Regions from separate parts of the Mesorhizobium sp. CA16 genome, predicted to be linked through region 2. Evidence: riboswitches for the same ligand, from Rfam matches in the RefSeq annotation. Region 2 holds a riboswitch; the other holds the start of a gene.
What was found. Region 2 has a riboswitch for thiamine pyrophosphate ahead of thiB (thiamine ABC transporter substrate binding subunit). Riboswitches for the same ligand answer to the same signal wherever they lie in the genome.

Region 1 (3,364 bases), on a different contig from region 2:
CCTCGACCAATGCCACCATCATCGGAAAGAAGGTGACCAGCGCCACGAGCAGGATCTTCGGCAATAGCCCGAAGCCGAACCAAAGCACCACCAGCGGCGCGATCGCCACCAGCGGCAAGGTCTGGCTGGCGATCAGGAGCGGGAACAGCGCGCGGCGCAAGGGGGCAAAGAAGTCAACCAGCGCCGAGAGGATGAAGGCGGCAACGAGCGAGCATGCAAAGCCCGCCAGCGTGGCGCGGATGGTGGGAAGCGTGTTGTCGGCCAGCGCCGCCCGGTTCTCCCAGGCCTGCGCCAGCACGCGCGAGGGTGCAGGGAGCACGGTAGGGGCGATGCCGCCAAGGCGGGCGTAGAGCTCCCAAGCGACGAGAAGGAGAGCGAAAGCCAGCGCAGCGGGCAAGATCTTGGCGACGGTCGTGGTGAAGGCTGATCTCCCCCCTAAAGGGGGAGATGGCCGGCAGGCCAGAGGGAGGCGCGACGGAACGCCAGCTTTCGAAAGTTGTGCGGGAGCGGTTGGCGAACGCCGCGTGCGCAACCAGTTGAAAGGCCGGCGGGACAGCACCCCCCTCTGCCCTGCCGGGCATCTCCCCCGCAAGGGGGGAGATTGGCCGTCACCTCGGGTTTCGCCAATCTCCAGAGGTTCCCCTCTCTCCTGCGAGATGGGACTGGGGGCATCTCCCCCACGCAATGGATCAAGCCAAACAGCCACAACATCTACCTCGATAGATCGAGCTTGCGCTCAAGCCGCGGTTGGGCTGTTCGCCGAAATGGTGATGTCGAGCGTCACGTGACCGGCGCCCGGCCCGAAGCGGCAGAAGGCTTCGTTCAGCGTGGCGAACACCGCGCCGGCGTCGCCGCGCAGCTTGGTGCAAAAATGCTTGGAGCGTTCGAAGACGCCGGACCGCTTCAGGAAATCGATGCAGCCATAGATCTCGTCCATGTGGTCGCCGGTGCCCATCACATAGAGCGAGAATTGCGCCGCCACCGGCTGGTTGGTCGAAAGCATGGCCCCGACGGCGCGCAGCGCGGCGCGCTTGCGGTCGTCGAGCGGGATCGCCGGGCCGCCGATCTCCTCGGAGCGGCAGATCGGGTCATCCGGCTCGCCGGGGCAGCCGCGCGAGACGGCTGCCGACAGAACACAGTGCCTGCCGCTTTTGGCGGCCGCCACGAACAGGTCGCGCATGGCTGGGAACAGCACCTCGGGCGGCCCGACCAGGAGCGTCGAGATATCGTCGGTTTCGATCCTCAGCCTGTCGCGGTAAGGATCGAGCGCGCCAAGCGCGCCAAGGATCACGCCGACGAAATCGTCGGCCATGGGATAAAGGGAAATCTGTGCGCCGGAAAACATGGCCCGCCTCGCTCCGCTGGTATTATCCAGATCAGCTTTAGGGTCCGGAGGCTTGCCGCCACCATCTCAGCCCCGACCGTACGGAGCACCCCTGTGGATGGCCGGGTTAAAGCACTGTTTGCGGTGCTGGGAAAGCGCTTTTTTGCGGTGTCGGTTGGGCCAACCGCCCATCTCCCTATGGGAGATGCCGGTGGTTATAAGATTTTTGTAGTTTTCTTATAACTGCTTTATCTAACCTATTTTGTCGTTCAAATTGTACGAATCTCGCTTGATTGCTTTTCGTACGTAAAGTACGATACTTCCCTTCCTTTGAGGGGATTTGCTTGAACACCGCGAACCATGCCGCTTTTGCCGACCTCTCCCATCCGTTGTTGTCGCCTTTGCCGCTCGCCGAGCGCGAACGCCTTGCCGGCGCCTGGCGCATGGCCAGCCAGGACATCGCCGACGACATCCGCTTCATCCGGCAATATCTGAAGGTGATCGCCGAAAAGGAGGAGCGGCTTTCGACCGGCACGCTGGTGCATGGCCGCGCCTACGTCGAGGCGTGCGCGGCCTGGCTGCCGGAGACGGCGGCGCGGTATTTGCGCAACCTCAGGCTGATCAGCGAATGCGAAAGCGCGATGATCGCCGCGGGGGTCAGGTTTGCCCGATCGAGCGATGCGTGGTGAGAGCGTTTTGACCTCTTCCGTTAGAGAAGGGAAGGAACTCCAAGGCCGCCAGCGACGCGAACAATCATGCCGCTGCAACCCTCGGCTCTGGGCCTCGAAAAATGCATCGTTTCACACAATCGCCAATTGGTGGACGCGGGCGAGCGGCCGGGCGTTAATTCTGCGCAGGCGAAGGAGGGTAAAGCCGTATACCAGGGAGGAATTTCGTTTTGATGGACCAACAAATCGACATCGGCATACAGCCTGACGATCAGCCCTACGAAGTCATTTCATTCGCCCGCAAGCATGGCCTGACGGTCCCGGTTGCCGACGCGGTCCTTTTCGCCAAAGGTCCGTCGCCGTCACGCGCAGCTTGCGACATGGCAGCGCTTGCCTTCCTCTGCGCGGTCGCGCGATACGCCGGAAAGCAAGGGACGCGATAGCCTCCTCTTATAGCTTAATTGCAACCCGCATGCCGCCGGCGTGGCTGCTGGCGGCGGCGACGCCGAGCGTGCCGGTCAGCCGGCCGCCATGGCCGAAGCCTTCGCTCAGAGGTCGTGACGGTTCAGCGGGGAGCGTAGATGCGAAGCATGGTGCCGTTATCGTAAGCGGCCGTCACGAGGACGTTTAGCTTGAGCGCGTCCGTCAAACCGCTGAATAGCGGTTTGCCACCGCCATAGGCGGATCGGCCGAGTCAGGATGACATACTCATCAATCAGACCTGCCTTCGACAGCGCCTGAGCGAACTCTGCGCCGCCCCGCAATAATTTCGCCGCCGGGTTGCTTTTCAATTAGCGATTCCTCGTGCAGGTCACCTTTCGCAATAGTGGACTCTGGCCAAGTTGCCTTTTTCAGCGTTTTCGAAAACACGACCTTGGGGATGACGTTCATCGGCGCGGCATAGGCATCCTCGGATTTTTGCCAGTACGGGCCCATTTCCTCGTAACTCACGCGGCCCATGATGTGTGTGCCAGCGCGACTGATGCGATCGAGTTTCCACCGCTTGAGCTCTGCCGTTCAGGAAAACCGCCCGTCGACATTCCCACCGGCCCTACGACATATCCGTCGACCGACATGGTCATGATCAAGACGACTTTGCGCATGGTCGGTATAGCCTCCGGGCACAGTTCTCACACGGAGCGTCGCACCGTCACATGATCCGGTGAAAAGGGGGCAGGCCTTGGCTGGCGGTCAGCCCTTGGTCTTCCTGGCGGGGGACTTTGCCTTTGCCGGGCCCTTGGCGGGCTTCTCCGCCTTGGCCGCTTTCGGCTTGTCGGCCTTGGCGGCGGCGGCCTTTTTCGGGCTCTTGGCTTTCGGCTTGCCGGCCGCATCGACTTCGGCCGTCGCTTGGTCCCAATGCTCCTTATGAGCG
Region 2 (3,364 bases):
GGCGCCAGCTCGCCGGTCAGCATCTTCAACAATGTCGTCTTGCCGGCGCCGTTCGGGCCGACCAGGCCGACGCGGTCGCCGCGCTGGATGCGGGTCGAGAACCCCTTGACCACGGTGAGATCGCCAAAGCTCTTGTCGATGTTCCTGGCCTCGATCACCAGCTTGCCGGATTCGGCGGCGTCGCTGGCCACCATCGTCGCGGTGCCCTCTGCGCCGCGATGGCTGCGGAAGCGCTGGCGCATGGTTTGCAGCTCCCCGAGGCGGCGCATGTTGCGCTTGCGCCTGGCGGTCACGCCATAGCGCAGCCAATGTTCCTCGCGCACGATCTGGCGGCCGAGCTTGTGCTGGTCGCGCTCTTCCTCTTCCAGCACCTGGTCGCGCCATTCCTCGAAATGCGCAAAGCCCTTGTCCAGCCGCCGCGTCTGGCCGCGGTCCAGCCAGACAGTGGCGCGCGTGACGCGCTCGAGAAAGCGGCGGTCATGCGAGATCAGGATAACCGCGGAGGAGGTGCGGGCGAGCTCTTCTTCCAGCCATTCAATCACCGAAAGGTCGAGATGGTTGGTCGGCTCGTCGAGGAGCAGGATGTCGGGTTCCGGTGCCATGACGCGGGCAAGGGCGGCGCGGCGCGCCTCGCCGCCGGACAGGTCGTTCGGCCGCTCCTCGCCGGTCAGGCCAAGATGGTCCATCAGATAGGTGGCGCGATGCGGATCGTCGGCCGGGCCAAGGCCCGCCTCGACATAGGCGCGCACGTCGGCGAAGCCGTCCATGTCCGGCATCTGCGGCAGATAGCGGACGGTCGCCGAAGGCTGGCGGAACACCTCGCCGTCCTGCGGCTCGATCATCCCTGCGGCGATCTTGAGCAGCGTCGACTTGCCCGAGCCGTTGCGTCCGACCAGCGCGATCTTCTCGCCGGCGGATGCGCTGAGCGCCGCGCCGTCGAGCAGCGGGGTGCCGCCGAAAGTCAGTTTAATGCCGTCGAGGTTGAGGAGTGGCGGCGCCATGTCAACTTTCTGGAAGAGGATAGGGGTGGGCCAGAAGCAGCGCCCGGCCGCGCTCCAGCGCGATGCCAAGCTGCCCTTTGACCTCATTTGATATAGTGAGCGAGGAACCGAACGCCACCTCGACGCGGTCGAGAGGCCATTTGGCGCCGGTGACCGTCAGGCCGGACAGGTCGGAAAAGCCGAGCACCGAAAACAAGGTGCCGTCGTCATAGTCGAAGCTGGCCTTGCTGGGCAGGATGGGAGCGCCTTCCTGCGCGCCACTGGTCAGCAGCACGGTCGTGCCAGCCTCGGCCAGCCGCACGGCCAGCGCCAGATGCAGGAAGGCATGGTCGGCGCGCTTGCCGCCAAAGGCGCCGGCCAACACGAGGCTGGTGGCGCCACGCTGAAGCGCTTCCGCTATGGCGAGCTCGCCATCGGTCATGTCCTTCTCGGCCGGAAAGACTTTTCGCGGCACGGCGGCGAGGTCATCCGGCAGGTTCGCCGGCACCGAGTCGAAATCGCCGACCCAAAGTTCGGGGACAAGTCCAAGCATGCGGGCATGGCCGATGCCGGCATCGGCGGCGATGACGCGCGAGCCTTCGATCTGGCGTTCGAGCCGGGGCGTGCGGATAAGCTCGCCGCCAAGCAGGATGGTGAATGTGCCCATGGCCGTCGCCCTTACCAGCCCGTCGGGCGAAACGGAAGCGGGATGCCGTGCGCTTCGGCTGCGAGGGTACCGGCGAACATTAGCTGCCCGGCAAACTTCCGCTTGCGCGCTGCTTCGGCCGGGCCTATCTGTCGAAACGCTCTAACGGGGTGCCGGACGTGATCCGGCTGAGAGGCGATCAAGCCAACCCGCTGAACCTGATCCGGTTTGTACCGGCGGAGGGATTAGACGTTTCGGACCATCCGGCGCCTCAATTCCTTGTCACTCGAACGAAGGAGGCGCCGATATGCGCGCAATACTGTCCCATCTCATTCTCGCAACCGGCTTAGTTTCGCTTCTGGCGGGCGTCGCGCCTGCCGCTGCGAAGGACAAGCTCACCGTCTATACCTATGAAAGCTTTACCGCCGATTGGGGTCCCGGCCCGGCGGTGAAGAAGGAATTCGAGGCCGAATGCGGCTGCGATCTCGAATTCGTCTCGGTGGCCGACGGCGTGGCGCTCCTCAACCGCGTCAAGCTCGAAGGCGCCGGCACCAAGGCCGACATCGTGCTCGGCCTCGACACCAATCTCACCGCCGACGCCAAGTCGAGCGGTCTGTTCGCGCCGCATGGCGAAGTCTCCGCCATCGACGTCCCTGGAAGTTGGAGCGACGACACTTTCGTGCCTTTCGACTATGGCTATTTCGCCGTCATCTATGACACGCAGAAGCTTAAAGTCCCGCCGAAGAGCCTGAAGGAGCTGATCGAAGGCGCCGGCACGGACAAAATCGTCATCCAGGACCCGCGCACCTCGACGCCCGGTCTCGGGCTGCTTTTGTGGGTGAAGTCAGTCTATGGCGACAAAGCGCCGGAGGCTTGGGCAAAGCTCAAGACCAAGGTCCTGACGGTGACGCCGGGCTGGAGCGAAGCCTATGGCCTGTTCACCAAAGGCGAGGCGCCGATGGTGCTGTCCTACACCACCTCGCCGGCCTACCATATGGTGGCCGAGAACACCGAGCGCTACCAGGCCGCCTCGTTCGAGGAAGGCGAATACCTGCAGATCGAGGTTGCCGGCATCACCATGACGGGCGCGAAGAACCCGCTGGCGCAAAAGTTCATCGCCTTCATGACCGGACCGAAATTCCAGGATGTCATTCCGGAAACCAACTGGATGTTCCCGGCCGGCAAGACCGACAAGCCGCTCAACCCGGCCTTCGACAAACTGGTGAAGCCGACCAAGACCTTGCTGTTCAGCCCGCAGGAGGTCGCCGCCAACCGCAAGGCGTGGGTGGATGAGTGGCTGGCGGTGATGAGCAAGTAGGATCGCTATTCGCGCAAGATGATCGCTCTACGGCGCCCCCCTCTGTCCTGCCGGACATCTCCCCCTCTAAGGGGGAGATTGGCTGTCATCGGCGATTTCGCCAACTGGCAACGTTGCAGTGATGAGCGAGGCGCGGGCGCTGCTGATCTCCCCCCTTGTGGGGGAGATGTCCGGCAAGACAGAGGGGGGCGCGAAGGAACGCGGCGTTTGCTGAATTCCACCAAGGTGCAGCATGCAAGCCGCCGTGCACCCTGACTCCCGCGTCACCGCCGGCGTCGTCGCGCTGGCGGCCATCGCCCTCCTCATCGGCGGTGCCTTCGCCGGCCTCGCCGTCGAAGGCGCGCACGACCTCTCCGGCGCTGCCGCCGCCTTCGACAATTACCTCCTGCGCGTCGCCCGCTTCACGCTGTGGCAGGCGGC

Region 1: another riboswitch for thiamine pyrophosphate. It lies ahead of LB525_RS25145 (Ykof family thiamine-binding protein); the one in region 2 lies ahead of thiB (thiamine ABC transporter substrate binding subunit).

Annotation. Positions count from the first base shown of each region.
Region 1 covers NZ_JAIUHP010000022.1:58,591-61,954, reverse strand. The annotation lists gene LB525_RS25150 (ABC transporter permease) at 1-400, opposite strand, end outside; gene LB525_RS25145 (Ykof family thiamine-binding protein) at 737-1,345, opposite strand; TPP riboswitch at 1,336-1,448, opposite strand; gene LB525_RS25140 (hypothetical protein) at 1,669-2,013, shown strand; gene LB525_RS25135 (hypothetical protein) at 2,704-2,952, opposite strand; gene LB525_RS25130 (DUF2934 domain-containing protein) at 3,184-3,364, opposite strand, start outside.
Region 2 covers NZ_JAIUHP010000012.1:2,241-5,604, forward strand. The annotation lists gene LB525_RS17440 (ABC-F family ATP-binding cassette domain-containing protein) at 1-1,001, opposite strand, end outside; gene LB525_RS17445 (thiamine diphosphokinase) at 1,003-1,647, opposite strand; TPP riboswitch at 1,783-1,888, shown strand; gene thiB (thiamine ABC transporter substrate binding subunit) at 1,934-2,944, shown strand; gene thiP (thiamine/thiamine pyrophosphate ABC transporter permease) at 3,177-3,364, shown strand, end outside.